Regions from separate parts of the Streptomyces sp. NPDC021749 genome, predicted to be linked through region 3. Evidence: riboswitches for the same ligand, from Rfam matches in the RefSeq annotation. Region 3 holds a riboswitch; each other region holds the start of a gene.
What was found. Region 3 has a riboswitch for thiamine pyrophosphate ahead of thiC (phosphomethylpyrimidine synthase ThiC). Riboswitches for the same ligand answer to the same signal wherever they lie in the genome.

Region 1 (7,959 bases), on a different contig from region 3:
ATCTGCCGTCCATGCTCGCCGACCCCGCTCTGTACGCGATTCTCGTTGCAGGCCTCGGCGGCATGTATCTGCACACCGTCGCCCTGCAGATCGGGTCGGTGAACGGCGCCACGGCGGCGCTGGTGGTGGGCGAGACCGTGGTCCCCGGCATCCTCGGCGTCCTCTGGCTGGGCGACTCCTCCCGCCCGGGCTTCGGCTGGGTCGCCATCCTCGGCTTTGTGGTGGCCGTGGCCGGTGCGGTCGCGGTCGCCTGGTTCGGCGAGCCCGAGCCGGAGGGTGCCGACGTGCCCATGGCGCCGGGGGAGCGATCGGACACGGGGGCGGAGAAGGAGCCGGGGTCACCGGGCGCGGGCTCAAAGGAGTCAGCGGGCGGAGCTCTCCCCGACGGTGCCGCGCCTTCGCCCGGTCACGAACAGACACTTCGGGCGGCGAAGGATGTTGGGGCCGGCGCCGAGCTCCGCGAACAACCCGTGCCTCCCGCGGCCGCCAACCGCGGCAGGTCGTCGTAGGACGCTCCCCGTCCCACTCCGCCGGCCCGCGGCCGGCGCTTCCCGGAACACGATGTCCAGCCGAGGACGACGATGGCGGGCCTTGCGTCGCCAGCCCGACCCGCGTCGGCTTCCCTACATATGAGGTGTATTGATAGCCCATGATTTCTCCCTCCTCGTGTGATCACGAGGCTATGGAGTGCGGGCTCGCGAGGCGTCAACCGAGCAACTGAACCTCGGAGTCAACCCGTGGCATGACATGCGGCCGGGAGATCAACCCGTGCGGCGACGCTGCGGCAATGCGCGATTTTGAAAAATATCGCCATGAGCAAATCTCTCCAGCAGCGGCTGCGCGGGTGGATCGCGTCGCCCTCATACCCCTGGATCACCGGCGGAGCGCTGACCGCGTTGGCTGCCGTGGAACTGGTGATCGTGCCGCGGCCCTCGCTGATGATCGCTCTCGCTGTGCTGACGTCCACCGCGGCTCTGCCGTGGCGCCGTTCATACCCGGCCACCGCAGCGCTCGCGGCGGTATCGGCCCTGGTCAGCTTCGCGGCCGGCAGCGACCCCTACATCGCGGCCGTCGCGAGCGGGCTGATCGGCTGCTACACCCTCGGGCGTCGCAGAGTGGCCCATCCTGCGGTCGTTGTCGTCGCCGGTTCGGTTCTCTCGCTCATCGTGAGCCAGTGGCACATTGCGAGGTGGGGATTGTCCGCCTACTCGCTCAGTCCGTACGCCGAGTGGCTCGTACCGACCGCGATGATCCTCGCGGCAGTGTCGATGGGCGATGCGGTAAGCGCACGGGAGGAAACGCGGCGGGAACGCACCGCGGCACAGGCCCAGCTGATCGAGATGGAGCGACGGCAGACCGTCGAGGCGGAGCGTGCGGCGATCGCCCGCGAACTCCACGATGTCATTTCGCACTCGGTCTCCATGGTCGCGGTACAGGCCGAGAGCGCCACCTACACCATGCCCGGCCTCTCCCCCCAGGCCCGCGAGGGTTTCCAGCAGATCGCGGCCTCCGCCCGCTCGTCGATGGCGGAGCTGCGCCGGCTTCTGGGTGTCCTGCGTACCGGGCCCGATGACAACTCCGGCACGGCTCCCCAGCCGACCCTCACGGCACTGGACGACCTCATAACGGAGCACCGCTCGGTGGGCGGTGAGGTCGAGCTGCGCATCAGCGGTGAACGCGTCGCGCTGCCTACCTCCTGTGAGCTGTCCGCATACCGCATGGTGCAGGAGGGGCTGACCAACGCGCGTCGGCATGCTCCGGGGGCTCATACGGTGGTGGAGATCGGCTACCGCTCCAACCGGCTGGCGGTGCGCATCGCGGACGACGGACCCGGTCCGACGGCTTCGGTCCACCCCGGCCACGGGCTGATCGGCATACAGGAGCGGGCGGAACTGCTCGGCGGGAAGTTCACCGCCGGGCCCGGACCCGACGGCGGCTTTCTCATAGAAGCGGAAATCCCTTGGTGATCAGAGCAATCGTCGCCGACGACCAGGCGGTCGTCCGCACCGCATTCGCCAATCTCCTGGGCACTCAGGATGACATCGAAGTGGTCGGTGAGGCCGAGGACGGGGTCCAGGCGGTGCGCGTCGCCGCGGAGCAGCGGCCCGACCTGGCGCTGCTGGACATCCGTATGCCGCACAAGAACGGCATCGAGGCCGCTCGTGAGATTACCCGGGCGTCCGGCGGCGCCACCAAAGCGCTGATGCTGACGACGTTCGGTCTCGACGAGTATGTCTATGACGCGCTCGCGGCCGGGGCCAGCGGCTTCCTGCTGAAGGATGCGACGTTCGCTGAACTCCTCCAGGCGGTCAGGGTGGTGGCGGAGGGGAACGCCCTTCTCGCGCCGGAGCTGACGAAGCGGCTCATCGCGGCCTTCGTCAAGCAGCGGGCGACGCCGGTGCCCGTACGGACGGTCGAGGAGCTGACGGGCCGCGAGGTGGAGGTGCTCGTCCAGATCGCCCAGGGCCTTTCCAACGCGGAGATCGCCGAACGGCTGACGATCACCGACCACACCGTCAAGACGCACATCAATCGGCTGTTCACCAAGATGGGTCTACGCGACCGGGCTCAAGCAGTCATCCTCGCCTACGAGTTGGGCCTGGTGGTCCCGAAGGGCCGTCGCCCGAATTCCCCTCCTCCCGCATGAACAACAGACCATCCCCGAACCACAGAGCACGACCACCCCAAAGGAGCGCGCCATGACCATGGCAGAGGCACAGGCACAGGCACAGGCACAGGCACACACAGAGGCGCAGTTGGGCTGCCGCGCCCACCAGTTATTCCGCTGGGTTCGACGCGTCGAGGTCCCTGGCGTCAAAGTCCGCAGCGTCCAGCACCACGACGTCCTGTGCGGTGAATGCGATCCCCACTCGTTCCCCCACCTCCGGCGCCTCGCGCAGGGCGCAGGCCGCCTCCAACTGCGGTCCGCCGGAAGGCTGGAGCAGCAGGGCGACATGGGTCCCGCGGAAGGTGCGGGCCGCGACCCTACAGGGCAGACCCTCGGGCGCGGGCATCAGGCGCACGCCGGCCGGACGTACGAGCAGCCGGCAGGGTCCGTCCGGGGTCCCGTCGGGGACCGGCACCTTGCCCCACGGAGTGACGGCGGCCTCGCCCTGCACCGTGGCCTCGACCACATTGTCGAATCCGAGGAAGCGTGCGACGAATTCCGAGGCCGGGCGCTGCCAGACCTCCAGCGGGGTTCCGGTCTGGGCGATCCTGCCGCCCTGCATCACCACGACCCGGTCGGCGAGCGCGAAGGCCTCACCCTGGTCGTGAGTGACGGCCAGTACGGTCGTCCCCAACTCCTCGAAAAGACGGCGCAGTTCGACGACCAGCCGTTCGCGCAGGCCGCGGTCCAGCTGACCGAGGGGTTCGTCCAGCATCAGCAGTCGAGGGTGCGGGGCGAGCGCCCGGGCCAGTGCGACACGCTGCTGTTCCCCGCCGGACAGGGATGCGACGGCGCGCCGTTGGGCGCCCGGGAGACCGACGAGGTCGAGCAGTTCGGCGACGGTGCGGTCCCGGTCGGTGCGCGCGGTGCGTCGCATCCGCAGCCCGAAGGCAACATTGCCCGCGACGTCCCGCTGTGGAAAGAGCTGGTGGTCCTGGAACATCAAGCCGACCCCGCGCCGGTGCGTGGGTACTCCCGCCTGGTCCCGTCCTTCCAGCAGCACCTGGCCCGCATCGGCCTGCTGGAGACCCGCGACCACCCGCAGCAGCGTCGACTTACCGCTGCCGCTCGGGCCCAGGACGCACACGATTTCGTGTGCGGCGACCTCCAGGTCCACCGAGTCCAGGGCGGGGCGCTCGGCGGAGCCGAAGCGGACGGTCACGCCGTCCAGCCGCAGCAGTTCCGGCGCAGTGGTCTCGGCCCGTGCCGTCATCTAGAACTCCCCGGGGTGGTTGATGCGGATGCGCTCCAGGACCAGCAGGGCGCCGGCGCAGACCACCATCAGGATGGTCGACAGGGCCATCGCCTGCCCGTAGTTGAGCTCTCCCGCCCGCCCCAGCAGCCGTGCCACGGCCACCGGCAGCGTCGGCTGGTCCGGCCGTGCGATGAACACCGTCGCACCGAACTCGCCGAGCGACACGGCGAAGGCGAATCCTGCGGCGATCAACATGGCCCGCCGCACCATCGGAAGATCGACCTCGCGCCATACCCGCCATGGCGAGGCACCGAGGACCGCGGCGGCCTCGCGCAGTCGTCCGTCGACCGCCCTCAGGACGGGCAGCATCGTCCTGACCACGAACGGCACCCCCACCAGTGCCTGGGCGAGCGGGACCAGCCACCAGGAGTCACGCAGATCCACGGGGGGCTTGTCGAGGGTGATCAGAAAGCCGAAGCCGACGGTCACCGCGGAGACGCCGAGGGGAAGCATCAGCAGGGCGTCGAAGCCCCGGACGAACCGGTTGACCACGGGTGTCCGCCCGGAAGGACTCCTGCGAAGCCGAGGCAGCGTCAGGGCAGCGGCTGCCAGACCGCCGATGACGAGAGCGATCACGGTCGCCGCGGCTCCGTAGGCGAGGGAATTCCACAGGGCGTCGAGCGGGGCGACGACGAAGGTGCTGTCGGCGGACGCGGCGGATCGCAGGGAGTCGTAGAAGATCGTGCCGTAGCCGTCCGGGCCGGCGAACGACCGCTCGACGAGCACGACCAGCGGGACGACGAGCAGCAGGGTGATGACCAGGAGGTTGCCCCACAGCAGCGCCCATTGGCCGCGGCCGCGCGGGCGGCGGGCGGACTGCGAGGCATCCACGAGCCGGAGTGCGGTTTCCCGCCGGCGCACCGTCCAGGCGTGCAGCGCGAGGACGCCCAGCACGGCCGCGAACTGGATCATGGTGAGGACCGCGGCGGTCGGCAGGTCCAGGAAGTCCGCGGTCTGCCGGTAGATCTCCACCTCCAGCGTCGAGAAGGTGGGACCGCCCAGGATCTGTACGACGCCGAAGGAGGTGAAGGTGAAGAGGAAGACCATCAGTGCGGCCGCCGCGACGGCCGGACCCAGCGCGGGCAGCGTCACCCTGCGCCAGGCGGCGAGCCGCCCGGCGCCCAGGACCCGCGCGGCCTCTTCCTGACGCGGATCGAGTTGGCCCCACAGCCCGCCGACGGTCCGTACGACCACCGCGTAGTTGAAGAAGACATGCGCGAGCAGAATGGCCCACACCGAGGTGTCCAGGCGCAGGCCCCACAGTTCGTCCAGCAGTCCTCCCCGGCCGACGAGGGCCAGGAATGCCGAGCCGACGACGACGGTGGGCAGCACGAACGGCACCGCGACCACCGCGCGCAGCAGTTGTTTGCCGGGGAAGTCGAAGCGCGCGAAGACGTAGGCGCCGGGCAGCGCGATCAGCAGCGTCAGGGCGGTGGAGGCCGCTGCCTGCCAGACGGTGAACCACAGCACGTGGACGATGTCCGGGTCGGTCAGCACGGTTCCGAGCCGGCCGAGCTGCCACTGTCCGCCGTCTTTGAGTCCCCGTCCGACGATCGCAGCCACCGGATAGGCGAAGAACAGCGCGAAGAAGGCGAGCGGCACCGCCATCAGGCCGAGCCGCACCGCCGTTCCCCGCGCGGGGCGTGCGCGCCGCTGGGTGGGGGCTACTTCAGGACGAGCGAGGACCACTGCTTGATCCACTGGTCACGGTTCTTGGTGATCGTCTCCGGCGGCAGCGACGTCGGCTTGTCGATCTTGGTGCCGTACTTGGTGAACAGCTCGGGCACCTTGGCGTCCTTGCGCGCCGGGTTCACGAACATCTGCAGCGGCTCGTCCTCCTGGAACTTCTTGCTCAGGAGGAAGTCCAGGAGCGCCTTGCCGCCCTTCTCGTTCTTCGCGCCCTTGAGCAGACCACCGAATTCGATCTGCCGGAAGCAGGTGCCGGTCGCCACCCCGGTCGGGGCCTCCTTGGGAGCGGGCTTCTTGCCGAGCACCTCAGCCGGCGGGCTGGAGGCGTAGGAGACCACCAGCGGCTTGTCGCCCTTGCCGGCGCCTGCGGCGGAGCCCGAGAAGCGGTCGTTGTACGCCTGCTCCCAGCCGTCGACGACCTCGACGCCGTTGGCCTTGAGCTTCTTCCAGTAGTTCTGCCAGCCGGCGTTTCCGTACTTGGCGATGGTGGCGAGCTGGAAGCCGAGCCCCGGAGAGGAGGTGGCGGAGTTCTCCGTGACGAGCAGGTTCTTGTACTGCGGCTTGATCAGGTCGTCGAGGGTGGCCGGCGGCGCGATCTTGTGCTTGGTGAAGTAGGCGCGGTCGTAGTTGACGCAGATGTCGCCGTAGTCGAGCGGGGTGACGCGGTGCCGGCCCTTGTCGAGCTGCAGGGCGGCCGGGACGTTCTCCAGGCCCTTGGCCTTGTAGGGGGTGAACAGTCCCTCGTTCAGTCCCCGCGAAAGGAGCGTGTTGTCGATACCGAAGAAGACATCGCCCTGGGGGTTGTCCTTGGACAGGATCGCCTGGTTGACGGCCTTGCCGGCGTCCCCGCCCTTGACGAACTTGATCTTGTAGCCGCTCTCCTTCTCGAAGGCGGCCAGGACGGACTTGGAGGCGAAGAACGAGTCATGGCTGACGAGCGTGACGGTCTTTGCGTCCGCGCTCCCGCCGCCCGAGCCGCCGCACGCGGCAAGCGTGGTCATACCGACCGCGGCGGCGAGCGCTGTCGCGGTGATCCTGCTGGTGGTGCTCACTGATTTCCTCCTGGCTGGCCAGGAAGAGACGCGGCCCCGCCCGGTGTCCGCGGCTCTCGACGTCGGGAGACGTACGGAGGGGACTCCGGGCAGGGCGCAACAGCATGAGTGACGACCGAACTTCCTACCCGGAATGACCCGGGCGAGGTTCAAGGGTCTGCGGGCACCGTATGACTACGACGCTTCCGCACTCTCAGCGCTGTGGCGCTCCCCTGTCGGAATGTGCATTTGTTCGATCACACAGTACCAGCGGGTGGGTCAGCGTTCCGAGGCGGCGAGCTGCCCGCAGGCGCCGTCGATCTCCTGGCCGCGGGTGTCCCGGACGGTCACCGGAACCCCGTGCGCCTCGATGGCCTGGACGAACGCGCGCTCGTCCTCGGGGCGGGAGGCGGTCCACTTCGACCCGGGAGTCGGATTGAGCGGAATGAGGTTCACATGGACCCGCTTGCCCTTGAGGAGCCGTCCGAGCAGGTCACCGCGCCATGCCTGGTCGTTGATGTCGCGGATCAGGGCGTACTCGATCGAGATCCGGCGGCCGGACTTCTCGGCGTACTCCCACGCCGCGTCCAGTACCTCGCGGACCTTCCACCGCGTGTTGACGGGGACGAGCGTGTCGCGCAGCTCGTCGTCCGGGGCGTGCAGCGAGACGGCGAGCCGGCACTTGAAGCCCTCGTCGGCGAACCGCAGCATCGCCGGGACCAGACCGACCGTGGAGACGGTGATGCCGCGCTGGGACAGGCCCAGTCCGTCGGGCTCCGGGTCGGTCAGCCGACGGATGGCCCCGACCACGCGCTTGTAGTTGGCCAGGGGCTCGCCCATGCCCATGAAGACGATGTTGGACAGCCGCGCCGGGCCGCCCGGCACCTCACCGTCGCGCAGTGCCCGCATCCCGTCGACGATCTGGTGCACGATCTCCGCGGTCGAGAGGTTGCGGTCCAGCCCGGCCTGGCCGGTCGCACAGAACGGGCAGTTCATCCCGCAGCCAGCCTGCGAGGAGATGCACATGGTGACCCGGTCCGGGTAGCGCATCAGGACGGACTCGACGAGCGTGCCGTCGTGCAGCTTCCACAGCGTCTTGCGGGTGGTGTCGTCGTCGCACGAAATGTGCCGAACGACGGTCATCAGCTCCGGCAGCAGCTCGCTCGCCAGCTTCTCGCGGGCCGCCGCCGGGATGTCGGTCCACTGCGCCGGGTCGTGTGTGTAGCGGGCGAAGTAGTGCTGCGACAGCTGCTTGGCGCGGAACGGCTTCTCACCGATCGCGGCCACCGCCTCGCGGCGCTCGACGGGGCTGAGAT
Region 2 (7,959 bases), on a different contig from region 3:
GCGGGAGGTCGCCCTGCTTCTTGCGGGCGTCCGTGCAGAGATAGAGCCGGGCGTCGGACAGGGCCTGTCGTGTGGTGTTCATGGGCGGCTTCCCCCCAGGTCAGGGGCGTACGGACCGGGTCTTCCGGTCCGTACGCCCCGAAGGCGGTGATGGATCGAGGTGGCTGCGGAGGCCGCCGCGGCTGCCGGGGCGGCCGCGGCGGCGGGGACGTCAGACGGCGAGCGCCTGGGCCCGGCGCTTGACTTCCGTGCCGCGGTTCTCGCGCAGCGCCTGGACCGGGGTGCCGGGCAGGCTCTCATCCTCGGTGAACAGCCACTCCAGCATCTCCTCGTCGGTGAAGCCGTCGTCCTTGAGGAGGGTGAGCGTGCCGACGAGGCCCTTGACCACCTTGTCGTCCTTGATGAAATCGGCGGGCACCTGGAGCACCCGGTTCTCGCCGCGGCGCACCGCGATCAGCTGGCCCTCCTTGACCAGCTGCCGGATACGGGTCACCTCGACGCCGAGCCGTTCGGCGATGTCGGGGAGGGTGAGCCAGGCGGGAACGAGTCCATCGATCTTTGCGTCAATCTCGGTCACAGGACAAGCCTGCCACCTCGCACTGACAGCCGGTAGCCGGGCATCCCCATCAGGGGTTTCCGGCACACCGGAGAGTGACGACGCGCCCGGGGCACGCCCGCCGGTGCGCCTGCCGTGCCCCGCCGCCCCGATGCCCCGATGCCCCGATGCCCCAGGCTCCCGCCGGTTACTGCGCCGCGGCCTTCAGCGGCACCGCCGCGTTCGACGCCCGCTCCCGGTCCAGTGCCACGCCCCGCTCGATGAGCTTGCGTCCCTGGGCGAGGTCCCGCGGCCGCCCGACGGCGAGCAGCGCGACCAGCCGGCCCGCCGGGCTCCCGCCGGCCGGTGTCCCGCCCGGACCTCCGGCGCCGCGCAGCCAGAGCACCGACCAGGCCGCCCCCGACGGGTCGCCGCGCCACACCAGCTCGTCGGTGTCCACGTGGTGGCCCACGTACTGCACGAACCGGCCGAACTGCTCGGACCAGAAGTACGGGACGGGGTCGTAGACCAGCCCCTCCGATCCGGCGCGGGCGATGTTCTCGGCGACCGTGCGGGGACCCTGGAGGGCGTTGTCCCAGTGGTGGACCAGCAGGCGGGTGCCGTAACGGGTGGAGGGGAAGGAGGCGCAGTCGCCGACCGCGTACACATCGGGGACGGAGGTGCGCAGCTGTTCGTCGGTGAGGACGGAGCCGTCCTCGACGGAGACCTCGACGCCCGAGCCGGCCAGCCAGGCGGTGGCGGGGCGGGCGCCGATCCCGACGACCACCGCGTCGGCGGGCAGCATTGTGCCGTCGGCCAGGGTGACCGCTCCGGAGGTGACGGACGCGACCCGGGCCCCGAGCCGCAGCTCGGCGCCGGCGTCCGCGTACCAGCCGGTCATGTGGGCGGCGACCTCGGCGGGCAGCGCGCCGGCCAGCGGCCGGTCGGCGGCCTCGACGACGGTGACCGAGCAGCCCGCCTCCCGGGCCGCGGTCGCGAACTCCGCGCCGATCCAGCCGGCCCCGACGACCACGATCTCGTGCTGGGCGGCGAGCACCGGCCGCAGCCGTTCGGCGTCGTCGAGGGTGCGCAGCAGGTGGACGCCGGGCAGCCCCTCGCTGCCGGGCAGCGTGATCGGGTCGGCGCCGGTGGCGATCACCGCGTGGTCGTACGGCACCCGGCCCTCATCGGTCTCGACCACGCGCTCCTCCGGGACCAGGGCGGTGACCCGGCGGCCGAGGTGGAGGTCGATGCCCAGTCCGGCGAAGTCGACGTCGAAGGCGGAGCCGTCGGCCTTGCCCAGCAGGACCGCCTTGGACAGCGGCGGGCGGTCGTAGGGCTGGTGCGGCTCGTCGCCGATCAGCGTGATCGTGCCGGGCCAGCCCTGTTCGCGCAGGGCGACCGCGGTCTGCACGCCCGCGATTCCGGCGCCGACGATCACCACACGCGGCGTGTGGTCCGGGGCCTGGGGGGACTTGCTCTGCTCGCTCACCCGATCACTCTAGGACGGTCGGCGACGCGGCTCGCAGCAGCGCGCAAGGAGATCTCTGACACACCGTCATGGACCGCCGTCCGGGTCCGGCGGGGCACCGCGCCGGACCCGCGGTCCCTTACGGCCCGTCGCGGCCCCGTACTAGGGTGACGGGTACACGCACTCGCGGGAGCCCGGGCGTACCGGGCTGAGAGGGAGGCTGGCCGGCCTCCGACCGTACGAACCTGATCCGGGTCATGCCGGCGAAGGGAGGGGCTGGACGCCCATGCATCCACCAGCCACAGCAACCACAGGCCACCCCGATGTGCTCGTCATCGGGGGCGGCATCATCGGGCTGGTCACCGCCTGGCGGGCGGCCGGCCGCGGACTGACCGTCGCGGTGGCCGATCCGGCACCGGGCGGCGGAGCGGCGTACGTCGCGGCCGGGATGCTGGCCGCGGTCACCGAGCTCCACTACGGCGAGCAGACCCTGCTGGGCCTCAACCTCGCGTCGGCACGCCGCTATCCGCGGTTCGTCGAGGAGCTGGAGGAGGCCGCCGGGCAGCCGACCGGCTACCGGCGGTGCGGCACCCTGGCCGTCGCCCTGGACGCCGACGACCGGGCCCATCTGCGCGAACTGCACGCCCTGCAGACCCGCTCCGGACTGGACTCCCAGTGGCTCGCGGGCCGGGAGTGCCGCCGTCTGGAGCCGATGCTGGCCCCCGGCGTACGCGGCGGGCTGCGGGTCGACGGCGACCACCAGGTCGATCCGCGCCGGCTGGCCCACGCACTGCTGGTGGCCTGTGAGCGCGCCGGGGTGGTCTTCCACCGCACCCGTGCGCAGCGGCTGACGGTCGACGCCGGGCGGGCCACGGGTGCCCAACTCGCCGACGGCACACGGCTGTCGGCCGGGCGGACCGTACTGGCGGCGGGCAGCCACAGCGGCCGGCTGGCCGGGGTGCCCGAGGAGGTACGGCCGCCGGTGCGGCCGGTCAAGGGCCAGGTGCTGCGGCTGCGGCTGCCGGACATGCCGGCCGGTTCGCCCGCCTTCCTGTCGCGCACCGTACGGGCCGTCGTCCGCGGCAACCCGCTCTATCTGGTGCCGCGGGAGAACGGCGAACTGGTCGTCGGCGCCACCAGCGAGGAACTGGGCTGGGACACCACGGTCACCGCGGGCGGCGTCTACGAGCTGCTGCGGGACGCGCACGAGCTGGTCCCCGGCATCACCGAACTGCCGCTCGTGGAGAGCTGCGCCGGGCTGCGCCCCGGCTCCCCCGACAACGCCCCGCTGCTCGGCCCGACCGAGCTGCCGGGCCTCCACCTGGCCACCGGCCACTTCCGCAACGGTGTGCTGCTGACCCCGGTCACCGGTGACGTGATGGCCGACCTGCTGACCACCGGGAGCCTCCCCGACGAGGCCCGCCCCTTCAGCCCCGCGCGTTTCACCGCCACCTCTGAGGCCGCGCGCCCCCGTCTCCTCCAGGAGCAGCCCGTATGAGCGCCCCCAACCCCACCGTCTCGGTGTCCGTCAACGGCGAACCCCGCGAGATCCCCGGCGGACTCACCCTCGACCGGCTCGTCGCGACCCTGTCCTCGGCACCGTCCGGGGTGGCCGCCGCGGTCAACGAGGTCGTGGTGCCGCGTACGCAGTGGCCCGCCACCCCGCTCGGCGACGGCGACCGCGTCGAGGTCCTCACCGCGGTGCAGGGAGGCTGACCCGGCATGACCGAAACCGACCTCTCCCCCGACACGCGCGCCGACGCCTCCCCCCGCCTCTCCGACCCCCTGACCATCGCCGGCACCACCTTCACCTCCCGCCTGATCATGGGCACCGGCGGCGCGCCCAGCCTCGACGTTCTGGAACGGGCGCTGCTCGCCTCCGGTACGGAGCTGACCACGGTCGCGATGCGGCGGCTGGACCCCACCGTGCAGGGCTCGGTGCTCTCCGTCCTGAACCGGCACGGGATCCGGGTGCTGCCCAATACGGCGGGCTGCTTCACCGCGGGCGAGGCGGTGCTCACCGCCCGGCTCGCCCGGGAGGCGCTCGGCACGGACTGGGTCAAGCTGGAGGTCGTCGCTGACGAGCGCACCCTGCTGCCCGACCCGATCGAACTGCTGGACGCCGCGGAGACCCTGGTGGACGACGGCTTCACGGTGCTGCCCTACACGAACGACGATCCGGTGCTGGCCCGCAAGCTGGAGGACGTGGGCTGCGCCGCGATCATGCCGCTGGGCTCGCCGATCGGCTCCGGCCTCGGCATCCGCAATCCCCACAACTTCCAGCTGATCACCGAGCGGGCCGGCGTCCCGGTCATCCTGGACGCCGGCGCCGGCACGGCCTCCGACGCGGCCCTCGCGATGGAACTGGGCTGCGCGGCGGTCATGCTGGCCTCGGCGGTGACCCGCGCGCAAGAGCCTGTTCTGATGGCCCATGCGATGCGCCATGCGGTCGCGGCGGGCCGCCTGGCGCACCGCGCCGGGCGGATCCCTCAGCGCCATTTCGCGGTGGCGTCCTCCCCTACGGACGGGGTGGCCGCACTCGACCCGGAACGGCCGGCGTTCTAGCCGCCCCCGCACGCACCTGTCTGTCCCGCGAAGGGCCACGGCGCAGCAGCCAGGTACGTGGGGCGCCGCGAAGCGGAACGGCGGGCCAGACGGCTACGTGGGACGAATACACTCGGCTGCCGTGGATACGACGCTCCAAGACCCGCTCGTGGGTCAGCTGCTCGACGGCCGCTACCGCATCCAGGCGCGCATCGCCGCAGGGGGGATGGCCACGGTCTACCGGGCCGTGGACACCCGCCTGGACCGGGTGCTCGCGCTGAAGGTGATGCACCCGGGCCTCGCCGAGGACGGTGCGTTCGTCGAGCGCTTCATCCGGGAGGCGAAGTCCGTCGCGCGGCTGTCGCACCCGAATGTGGTGGGCGTCTTCGACCAGGGCACGGACGGTACGTACGTCTATCTGGCGATGGAGTACGTCGCCGGCTGCACCCTGCGGGACGTGCTGCGCGAGCGCGGTGCCCTGCAGCCGCGGGCCACGCTGGACATTCTGGAGCCGATCCTGGCCGCGCTGGGGGCCGCGCACCGGGCCGGGCTGGTGCACCGCGACATGAAGCCGGAGAACGTCCTCATCGGCGACGACGGCCGGGTCAAGGTCGCCGACTTCGGACTGGTGCGGACGGTCGACACGAACACCACCGCCTCGACGGGCTCGGTACTGGGCACGGTCTCCTACCTGGCGCCCGAGCAGCTGGAGCACGGCACCGCGGACGCCCGGGTCGACGTCTACGCGTGCGGCGTCGTGCTCTACGAGATGCTGACCGGCACCAAGCCGCACACCGGCGGTTCCGTGGCGCAGGTGCTCTACCAGCACCTGCACGAGGACGTGCTGCCGCCGTCCGAGCAGGTGCCGGGGCTGGCCGGGCAGCTGGACGAGCTGGTCGCGCTGGCCACCGCCCGCGATCCGCAGGCCCGTCCGCAGGACGCGGTGGCGCTGCTGTCGCAGACCCGGGCGGTCCGGGCGGCGCTGACCGACGAGGAGCTGGACGTCGTCCCGCCCGGCGCCAAGGAGGTGCCGGCGGACTCGGACCCCGAGGCCACGGACGTGATACCGCGGCCCGGTGGCGTCCAGCCGCCGGGGGCGGACGAGGCGGCGCTGAACCGCACCAGCCGCCTGGAGGTCCCCCCGGTGCCGGAGGAGCAGACGACCCGGCTGCGTCCGGCCGCGGCGCCCCCTGCGGCCGGCGGGCTGCTGCAGCGGCGCCGGCTCGCCACGATCATCGCGGCCGTGCTGCTGGTCCTCGGCGTCGGCACCGGCGTCTGGTACATCACCTCCGGCCAGTTCACCACCGTCCCCGCGGTGCTGGACATGCCGCAGGCCAAGGCCGTCAAGACGCTCCGGGACGCGGGGCTGGGGGTCAAGATCGTGCGCGGCTTCAGCTCCAACGTGGAGCGCGGGCACGTGATGAAGACCGCCCCGGCGACCGGTGGGCGGATCCGCGGTACGGGGACGGTCACGATCACGGTCTCCCGCGGTCCGGACCACGTCGCCGTACCGGACCTGTCCGGCACCCCGCTCGCGGACGCCAAGCGCAAGCTGCGCGACCGCGGGCTGAGGCCGGGGGCGGTGACCAAGGCGTTCGACGAGGAGGTCGCCAAGGGCTCGGTGATCCGTACCGACCCGGCCGCGGGCAGCCAGCGGCAGCCCGACACGGCGGTGGCGCTGACCGTCAGCCGGGGCGCCCAGATCGACGTGCCCAGCGTCATCGGCAGCGACCGCGCGGACGCCGAGGCCGCGCTGCAGGCCAAGGGGCTGCACGTGAAGTTCGCCGAGGAGCCGGTGAACTCGCCGCAGGACAAGGGGACGGTGGCCCAGCAGTCCCCGGCGGCGGGCAAGCCGCTCGGTACCGGCGACACGGTCACCCTCACGCTCTCCAAGGGCCCGGAGATGGTCCCGGTGCCGGACGTCACCGGCAAGAACGTCGAGGACGCCAAGAAGGAGCTGACCGGACTCGGCTTCCGGGTCGAGGTGAAGAAGCCGTTCCTGTTCCCGCAGGACGAGGTGGACACCCAGTCCGTCGACCCGGGCGAGAAGGCGCCGAAGGGCAGCACGATCACGATCAAGCTGAAGGGCGCCCTGTAGCGGGCTGCCCCTCAAGGCGGTGGGCCGTCCGGCGCCTGGCACCCTTGGAGGGTGAGCGAAACCCCCTCCCCCCAGGACGCCGGACGGTCCGCCCGGGCCCGTCATCCGGTCGGCGGCCATGTGCCGGTGGCCGGCGGGCTGGCGAAGACCGGTATCAGCTACGCCCGCGAGATGGGCGCCGAGGCCGTGCAGGTCTTCGTGGCCAATCCGCGCGGCTGGGCGACACCGCCCGGCAACCCCGAGCAGGACGAGGCGTTCCGGGCGGCCTGTGCGCTGCAGGGCCTGCCGGCGTACGTCCATGCGCCGTACCTGATCAACTTCGGTTCGCACACCGAGGCCACCGTGGAGAAGTCGGTGGAGTCGCTGCGGCACTCGCTGCGGCGCGGGCGGGCGATCGGGGCGCTCGGGGTGGTCGTGCACACCGGCAGTGCGACCGGCGGCCGGGAGCGGGCCGTGGCCCTGAAGCAGGTGCGTGAGCACATGCTTCCGCTGCTCGACGAACTCACCCACGACGACGACCCGTATCTGCTCCTGGAGTCGACGGCCGGGCAAGGCGCCTCGCTCTGCTCCCGGACCTGGGACTTCGGGCCGTACTTCGAGGCGCTGGACGCCCATCCGAAGCTGGGGGTCTGCCTCGACACCTGCCACATCTTCGCGGCCGGGCACGACCTGACCGGGCCGAGCGGGATGCACCAGACGCTCGACCTGCTGGTCGGCACGGTCGGTGAGGGGCGGCTGAAGCTGATCCACGCCAATGACTCCAAGGACGTGGTGGGCGCCCACAAGGACCGGCACGCGAACATCGGCGCCGGCCACATCGGCGAGGACGCGTTCCGGGCGCTGATGACGCACCCGGCCACCGAGGGCGTCCCGTTGATCATCGAGACGCCGGGCGGCAAGGAGGGGCACGCGGGGGACGTCGAGCGGTTGAAGAAGCTCCGGGACGGCTGACGGCACGACGGCCCACACCCTTGGGAATACCCCCGTGGGGTATACGGTTCCCGTGGACGCAGGGACCGTTACCCGACGTTGGGGGCTTCTCATGCGGCACGACACCGAACACGGCGCGCAGGCCGGGCACGTCCGCCACGAGGCGCACGACCACGGCCCGGGCGGGGTCAGCTGGGCCACGGCCGCCCGGGCCACCCTGCACTGCCTGACCGGCTGTGCGCTCGGCGAGATCCTCGGCATGGTGATCGGCACCGCGCTGGCCTGGCCCAACGTGCCGACGATGGTGCTGGCGATCGCACTGGCCTTCGCGTTCGGCTATGCGCTCACCCTGCGCGGCGTACGGAAGGCGGGCGTCGACTT
Region 3 (7,959 bases):
TCCCGGGCCCCCGGGCCTACCGGCTCCGACTCTCCGGCCCGGGCTGCCCGGCGCCCGACCCTCCCACCCCCGGGCTTCCCCGCCCTCCTGGCCTCCCCGCCCTCCCCGAAGCCCGGGCGGCGGCTTACCGCCTGCGTCGCCTGCCGCGGCCTCCGCGGTGGCCGGAGGGCGCGCGGGTGGTGGCTCCTGGTTGCCCGGAGGCCCCGGTAGTCCCCTGCGTCCCGTAGGTGTCCGGTGGCGCATCCGCATCCCGCGTCCCGGGGACGTCCGATGGGGCCGCTGCACCCCGCGTCCCGGGGGCGTCCGGGCGGGCCGTCGCGGCACGCGTCCCCGGGATGTCCGGTGAGGGTGCCGGACCCTGGCTTCCGGAGATGTCTGGTCGGGCTCCTCCGCCTCGCGTGCCGGGCTTCTTGCGGTCCGCTGAGACGACCAGGGCGGCCAGGAGCGTCGTCAGGGGTACCGAGGCGACCAGGCCGATGCTGCCTACGAGGGTGCGGACGATTTCCTCGGCGACCACCTCGCTCGTGGCGACCGTACCGACGCTGCTCTGTGCGATCGAAAACAGCAAAAGCAAAGGCAGGGCGGCTCCTGCGTAGGCCAGTACGAGGGTGTTGACGACGGAGGCGATGTGGTCCCGGCCGATCCGCATCGCCGCGCCGTACAGCTTCCGCCAGCCGGCCGACGGGTCCGCCTCGCGCAGCTCCCAGATCGCCGCGGTCTGGGTGACCGTCACATCGTCGAGCACGCCCAGCGATCCGATGATGATCCCCGCCAGCAGCAGACCGTGGATCTCGATGTTCGGATAGAGGCCGTGCACCAGGCCCGTGGTGTCGTCCGTATTCCCGGTCAGCAGCGCCCAGTTGATGAACACCGACCCGAGCAGCCCGATCAGCAGCAGCGACGCAAGTGTGCCGAGCACCGCGACCGAGGTGCGGGCCGTCAGGCCGTGGCACATGTACAGCGCGATCAGCATGATGGCGCTGCCCCCTACCACCGCCACCACCAGCGGATCGGAACCCTGCAGGATCGCCGGCAGGATGAACAGAGTCAGGACGACGAAGCTGGCCGCCAGCGCCACCAGCGCCAGCACCCCGCGCAGCCGCCCCACGACGACGACCGCCAGGGCGAAGATCCCGGCCAGGATCCACATCGGCACGGACCGGTCGACATCGCTGACCGAGTACTGGAGTTCCTTCGGCGCCTTGGGGGAGTACGCCACCACGACGTCCTGACCGGTGGAGTAGTGCCGGAGCGAGTCCGGCGTCACCACCGTCTGGAACGTGCGGCCGGCGTTCTCGCCCGTGGTGACCTTGATCGTCGCCTGCTGGCAGGGCCTTCCCTTCGCTGCTCCCCCGGTCGGCTGCTCCCCGGTAGGTGATGGCGGCTGGGGCTGCTGTTCGGCATGCACATCCGCACAGTTCACCTCCGCCACTTTGATCACGCGGGCCCGTTCCGTGGGTTGGTCGAAGCCCACCCCGGACGGTTTGTGCGGTGGCGCGCCGCCCGGCCAGAGCACGACCAGGCCGACCGCCACCGCGGCCGCGAACGGAATCAGCACCGCCGCGATCACCTTGCGCAGATGCCGGGAGACGGGCGCGGCCGGTCCATGGCCATGACTGTGTCCGTGCCCCTGCCCGTGCCCGTGGCTGTGGCTGTGGCCGTGGCTGTGACCAGGGCCGTGATCATCCCCGCGCCCGGGCTCGCGCGGGCCCGACTGCGCACCGAACTGCGACTGCACACCGAACTGCGACTGCGGACCCGACCGCGGGCCGAACTGCGACTGCGGACCCGACCGCGGGCCGAACTGGGGACCCGACTGCGGACCGGGCTGAGGGTGGGGCTCGTGAGTGCTCACCGCTCGATCATTGCAAGACGTCGGGCCGCTGTCGGGGCCCCGTTCCGATGAGTCCCCTCTGTACCCGTTCCGATGAGTCCCCTGTGCACCCGTTCTGACGGGCCCCCTGTTCACCCCGCGGCGTCGGCCGCTACCGTGGTGCCACCTTTGCAATCGCGGGAGCTCGGAGCACCGGGCTGAGAGGGCGCTGACCTTCGTCCCAGCGGTGTTTCACGTGAAACACCGGCGGACGGATACGGCTGCGTCGACCGCCGAACCTGTTACCGGGTAATGCCGGCGTAGGGAGTTGGGTCTTATGACTCTGCAGGATGCACGCACGCCCGAAAGCGGAAGCGGTGCCAGCGGCGAGCCGAAGGAGATCGGCTGGCACAAGGGCTATGTCTCCGGATCGCGCCCGGACCTGCGGGTACCGGTTCGGCGAGTGCACCTCACCAACGGCAAGGACGTGACGCTCTACGACACGTCAGGGCCGTATACCGACCCGAACATCGAAACCGACGTCCGCCGTGGGCTGGCGCCGCTGCGGGAGAACTGGATCATCGCCCGCGGCGACACCGAGGAGTACGCGGGCCGGCCCATGCGGCCGGAGGACGACGGCCTCAAGCACACCGCGCCGCGCGGCGGGCTCAAGAACCTCGACGCGGTCTTCCCCGGCCGCCCGCGCCAGCCGCGCCGCGGCCGTAACGGCGCCGCGGTCACCCAGCTCGCCTACGCGCGGCGTGGCGAGATCACCGCGGAGATGGAATACGTCGCCCTCCGCGAGAACGTGAGCCCCGAGTTCGTACGCGACGAGATCGCGGCGGGTCGGGCGGTGCTGCCGGCCAACGTCAACCACCCGGAGATCGAGCCGATGATCATCGGCAAGAACTTCCTGGTGAAGGTGAACGCCAACATCGGTAATTCGGCGGTCACTTCCTCCATCGAGGAGGAGGTGGAGAAGATGACCTGGGCGACGCGCTGGGGCGCCGACACGGTCATGGACCTCTCCACCGGCCGCAACATCCACACCACCCGTGAGTGGGTGCTGCGCAACTCCCCCGTCCCGATCGGCACCGTCCCGCTCTACCAGGCGCTGGAGAAGGTCGACGGCAAGGCCGAGGAGCTGACCTGGGAGATCTACAAGGACACCGTCATCGAGCAGGCCGAACAGGGCGTGGACTACATGACGGTGCACGCCGGTGTGCTGCTCCGGTACGTCCCGCTCACCGCCCGCCGCAAGACCGGCATCGTCTCCCGCGGCGGCTCGATCATGGCCGCGTGGTGCCTGGCGCACCACAAGGAGTCGTTCCTCTACACCCACTTCGAGGAGCTCTGCGAGATCCTCGCGTCGTACGACGTGACCTACTCGCTCGGTGACGGCCTGCGTCCCGGCTCCATCGCGGACGCCAACGACGAGGCGCAGTTCGCGGAGCTGAAGACGCTCGGCGAGCTGAACACCATCGCCAAGCGGCACGGCGTACAGACCATGATCGAGGGCCCGGGCCACGTCCCGATGCACAAGATCAAGGAGAACATCGACCTCCAGCAGGAGATCTGCGAGGAGGCCCCGTTCTACACGCTCGGCCCGCTGACCACCGACATCGCGCCTGCCTACGACCACATCACCTCCGGTATCGGCGCGGCGATGATCGCCTGGTGGGGCACCGCGATGCTCTGCTACGTCACGCCCAAGGAGCACCTCGGCCTGCCGGACCGCGACGACGTCAAGACCGGCGTGATCACGTACAAGATCGCGGCCCATGCGGCGGACCTGGCCAAGGGGCACCCGGGCGCCCAGGAATGGGACGACGCGCTCTCCGACGCGCGCTTCGAGTTCCGCTGGGAGGACCAGTTCAACCTGGCCCTCGACCCGGACACGGCACGCGCCTTCCACGACGAGACGCTGCCCGCCGAGCCGGCCAAGACGGCGCACTTCTGCTCGATGTGCGGGCCGAAGTTCTGCTCCATGAAGATCAGCAGGAGCATCACGGAGCAGTTCGGCGGTGACGACGGCTCGACCCCCGAGGAGATCGAGGCGGGCATGCTGGAGAAGTCGAAGGAGTTCGCGGCGGCGGGGAACCGCGTGTACCTGCCGTTGGCGGACTGATCGGCGAACGGTGTGGAGAAGGGCTCCGTCGGTGCTTCCGACGGGGCCCTGACGGTGCCTCCGGTGGGGCCTGCGGCAGGCCCTCCCCCCCCGTGGGGCCTCCGGCGGGCCGTCCCGCGGGGCCTCCTCCATCACCCCCCCAACCCCTACTCCGCCCCCTCCTCAGGCCCCCCGTGGTCCGGGCTGGTGAAGTCCGGGCTGGAGTAGCGCGGGCGGGAGGACGAGGGGCCGGTTTCGGGGCTGGAGAACTCGGGGCGGGTGTAACCGAGGGTCGGGATGCGGCTCTCGGAGGCCGGGGTGCGGCGGGGGACATAGCGGACGGGGTCGTTGTCCGGGGCGGCCGTGGGGTCGGCGAGCGCCTCGCGCAGGAAGGGCAGCAACCCGCGTTCCAGCAGGGCCCGCCGCCACGCCTCACGGGCCTCGTCCAAGGCCTCGTACAGCTCGTCCGTTCTGGCGGACTCGGCGGACGGGCCGTTGCGCAGTGCGGTGATGACCAGGCAGGTCATCGCGACCAGGGAGCCGGCCGCGGTGAGCGCCGCGAACACCCAGCCCACGCTGATCAGCGGCTGCGCCAGCGACTTGTCCGGGCTGACCGCGCGCAGGACGTAGCCGATGACGAGGAAGAGCACGGCGGCGATACCGGCGAGGACCGGGGCGAGCACGGTGATCATCGCCGCCAGCCCGGCACCGGTGTTTCCGGCCTCGTCCGCGGCCGGATCGGTGGCCGAACCCGGTCCCCCTTCGGCGTCCTCCCCGTGCTCCCCGGCGTGCGCCGCGGGGCCGGACGCCGGGCCGGACGCGGCCGGTGCCGGTGCCCGCAGCTCGGCACGGAGCTGGACATAGCGTTGGTATTCGGCCGTCGCGCAGGCGGCGATGGCGGTGGTCGCGCTGAGCGCCATCGTGCGCAACTGCTCGGTGTTCAGATGGTTTCCCGTGGCGGCGGTGAGGTCGTCCGGGCGGTATTCCGCGGTACGCAGCGCCTCATCAAGGAGCCGCGCGAATTCCGCGCGGTCCTCGTTCAGCAGGTGCGGAGCGCTGTTCATGTGCATCCCCCGATGCTCCGTAGGGCCGTACGGCCGGCGTGGGCCGGGCAGTGGGCGGAAACGGAGGAGAGCCTGCTACGGATAGACCGATGGTAGAGCGACTCCGGTACGGGGTGACAGAGAGTTTGCGGAAATTGAGTAACCGCACGACCGGATCCCGCCGGTGTCTCCCCTCGTTCCCGCCCGTACCGACCGTCCTGCCGGTCCGGGGGATACCTGCCCCGGTAACGCTCAGGCAGTCAGGGGGAGTTGGACGACCAGCAGCTTTCCGGCCATCGTGATGCCGCCGTCCATGGCGATGGCCAGACCGTCGGCGTAGACGTGCGGACCGTCGACCGCGATGCCGTCGCCCTCGCCGTCCTCCGCGCCGACCTCGCCCAGGAGGTACGGGATCGGGCTGTGGCCGTGCACGACGCGGTCGCCGCCGTAGGCGTCGAGGAGTTCGCGTACGGCCTGCGAGCCGGACTCGTCGCGGAAGGCGAAGCGCTTGGTGAACTTCCGGAAGAGATCCCAGACTTCGTCGGCGTCGCTGCGGGTGAGGACCTCGTGGACGGTGTCGTTGACCGCCTCGATGGAGTCGCCGTATTCGAGGTAGGCGGTGGTGTCGGAGTGCACGAGCAGATGCCCGTCCTCCTCCATCACGGCGTCCAGCCGGGCCATCCACTGCAGGTGGTGGTCCTCCAGGCGGTCCATGTCGGTCTTCTGGCCGCCGTTGAGCAGCCAGGCGGCCTGGAACGAGGCGGTGCCGGCGCCGGACTGCACAGGGGTGTCGCCGAACCGCTTGGCGCCCAGCAGCAGCAGCTCGTGGTTGCCCATCAGGGCCTTGCAGTAGCCGCCGGCCGCAGCGGCCTCCGCGGACAGCTGCATGACCAGGTCGATCACGCCGATGCCGTCCGGGCCGCGGTCGGTGAAGTCGCCGAGGAACCACAGCCGGGCGTTGCCGGCGGCCCAACTGCCGTCGGCGTCGATCAGGCCCTCGGCGGCCAGCGCCTCGCGCAGCTCGTCGTAGTAGCCGTGCACATCGCCGACGACGTAGAGCGGGCCCATGCCCCCGGGCGCGTCGGAGCTCGTGGCCGGGTCGGGGACCGGCGCGACGGACGGGCGGTCGATGAGCGTGTCGGTGCGGCCCGGGGTGACGACCGGGAGGTCGCGGGCGGTCGGGGTGTAGTCCTCGGGCAGCTCGACCGGCTGCGTGGCCGGCGGCACCGAGGGGGGCGCGGCGGGCGGCGCGACCGGGGTGCCGGCGGGCACATGGAGCGGCGGGCCGGCCGGCGGCACGGGAGACCCTGCGGACGCACCGGCGGACATTCCGGGCGGCGGAACGGACGCCGGAGCTTGTCCTGCCATGGTCCACACCATGGGTCCCTGACTGGCCCCCTGAGTCATCGACCCCTCCACCGTTGCGCCGCCGTGCACCTCTCGGACCTTGCCTGGTCGACGGCGGTCCGCGGTGTCGTGCGCCCATCATAGGAATGCCGATCGCGGGTTGTGACGCACCCGGGGGTGGTCAATCCGCTGGAGCCTGGCATTCGCGGCTGATTTCTCCCGGGATCGCCTGGTTTTTCTGTGTCAACGCGGGCGCCTCGGCGTCGTCCGGTGCGCCCGTTCGTTCTGGTTCGGCGGCGAGTTCAGGCGCCGGCGGGTCCTCGTGGCGGGCTGATGGTCGTGCGCGTCGACCGCCGCTGGGAGGAGGTGCGCACGATCAGATCGGTCGGTATGACCTGCTCGATGGGGCGTCCGGTGTCGAGCCCCTCGATGGCGTCGATGAGGATCTGCACCACGGCGGTACCGATCCGGCGCGGTTTGAGGGAGAGCGTGGTGATCGGCGGTTCGGTCGTGGCGTAGACGGTGGACTCGCTGCAGCAGACCAGCAGCAGGTCCTCCGGGACGCGCAGGCCGTAGCGCCGGGCGGCGGCGAGCAGATCGGTGCCGTTGGGGTCGAAGAGGCCGTAGACGGCGTCCGGCCGGTCCGGGCGGGCCAGCAGCCGGTCGGCGGCCACCGCGCCCGCGCACGGGTCGTGGGCCGGGTACGACTCGTAGACCGGGTCCTGTCCGACCCGCTCGCACCAGCGCAGGTACGCCGTGGTCGAGAGGCGGGTGTAGGTGTCGGTGGTGGTGCCGGTGAGCAGGCCGATGCGGCGGGCGCCGGCGTCGGCGAGGTGGTCGAGCAGGCCGAGGACGGCGGCTTCGTGGTCGTTGTCGACCCATCCGGTGACCGGGAGCGCGCCGCCGGGGCGGCCGTCGGAGACCACCGGGATGCCGTGCCGGACGAGTTCCGTCACGACCGGATCGCCGTCGGCGGGGTCGATGACGACCGTGCCGTCCAGGGCGACGTTGGACCACACGTCGTGCCGGGAGGTCGCGGGGAGGATGACCAGCGCGTAGCCGCGGGCCAGGGCCGCGGAGGTGGCCGCTCTGGCCATCTCGGCGAAGTACGCGAACTCGGTGAAGGTGAAAGGTTCATCCCCGTACGTGGTCACGGTCAGGCCGAGGAGCCCGGACTTGCCGGTACGGAGGGTGCGGGCGGCTGCGGACGGGCGGTAGCCCAGCCGGTCGGCCACCTCGCGGACGTGGCTACGGGTGGCATCCGGGAGCCGGCCCTTGCCGTTGAGCGCGTCGGAGACGGTCGTGATCGACACACCGGCTGCGGCGGCCACATCGCGGATGCCCGCACGCCCCAGCCGGCGACCGGTCGCCCGGCTCACCTGGTGCTTCCCTGCTGCTGTCATGGCGAGCCGATAGTAGGGCTCGATAGGGCCATTCGCGGGGCGTTGACTGCGGTGGCGGAAAGGCACGTTTCTGCAAGGTGATGGGTCATCATATACCTTGCAAAATAAGGCAGTTGGGCGTTGAGGTGGCTGTTTGGGGGGAGATTTTCCGGATCGGCCTGGCGATCGGTTCAGGTCTCGAAGAGGTCTCAAGTCACCTTGACGAGGGATGCGCGCCACGGCGCAGGCCACCGGCGCGCGACTGCG

Region 1: linked by a shared signal. The riboswitch ahead of AB0G35_RS25350 (thiamine ABC transporter substrate-binding protein) and the one ahead of thiC (phosphomethylpyrimidine synthase ThiC) in region 3 are both predicted to bind thiamine pyrophosphate.
Region 2: linked by a shared signal. The riboswitch ahead of thiO (glycine oxidase ThiO) and the one ahead of thiC (phosphomethylpyrimidine synthase ThiC) in region 3 are both predicted to bind thiamine pyrophosphate.

The regions. Positions count from the first base shown of each region.
Region 1 is NZ_JBFACE010000028.1:99,677-107,635, forward strand. Features, by position in the region: partial or broken gene AB0G35_RS25325 (hypothetical protein) at 1-272, shown strand, start outside; gene AB0G35_RS25330 (sensor histidine kinase) at 813-1,967, shown strand; gene AB0G35_RS25335 (response regulator transcription factor) at 1,961-2,647, shown strand; gene AB0G35_RS25340 (ABC transporter ATP-binding protein) at 2,778-3,881, opposite strand; gene AB0G35_RS25345 (iron ABC transporter permease) at 3,882-5,531, opposite strand; gene AB0G35_RS25350 (thiamine ABC transporter substrate-binding protein) at 5,588-6,664, opposite strand; TPP riboswitch at 6,768-6,888, opposite strand; gene rlmN (23S rRNA (adenine(2503)-C(2))-methyltransferase RlmN) at 6,923-7,959, opposite strand, start outside.
Region 2 is NZ_JBFACE010000001.1:314,725-322,683, forward strand. Features, by position in the region: gene thiE (thiamine phosphate synthase) at 1-82, opposite strand, end outside; gene AB0G35_RS01400 (Rv2175c family DNA-binding protein) at 212-577, opposite strand; gene AB0G35_RS01405 (FAD-dependent oxidoreductase) at 744-2,027, opposite strand; TPP riboswitch at 2,183-2,295, shown strand; gene thiO (glycine oxidase ThiO) at 2,293-3,504, shown strand; gene thiS (sulfur carrier protein ThiS) at 3,501-3,722, shown strand; gene AB0G35_RS01420 (thiazole synthase) at 3,729-4,571, shown strand; gene pknB (Stk1 family PASTA domain-containing Ser/Thr kinase) at 4,693-6,648, shown strand; gene AB0G35_RS01430 (deoxyribonuclease IV) at 6,700-7,599, shown strand; gene AB0G35_RS01435 (DUF4396 domain-containing protein) at 7,691-7,959, shown strand, end outside.
Region 3 is NZ_JBFACE010000002.1:86,102-94,060, reverse strand. Features, by position in the region: gene AB0G35_RS02235 (YibE/F family protein) at 125-1,738, opposite strand; TPP riboswitch at 2,001-2,157, shown strand; gene thiC (phosphomethylpyrimidine synthase ThiC) at 2,151-3,941, shown strand; gene AB0G35_RS02225 (hypothetical protein) at 4,088-4,990, opposite strand; gene AB0G35_RS02220 (metallophosphoesterase) at 5,216-6,331, opposite strand; gene AB0G35_RS02215 (LacI family DNA-binding transcriptional regulator) at 6,613-7,713, opposite strand.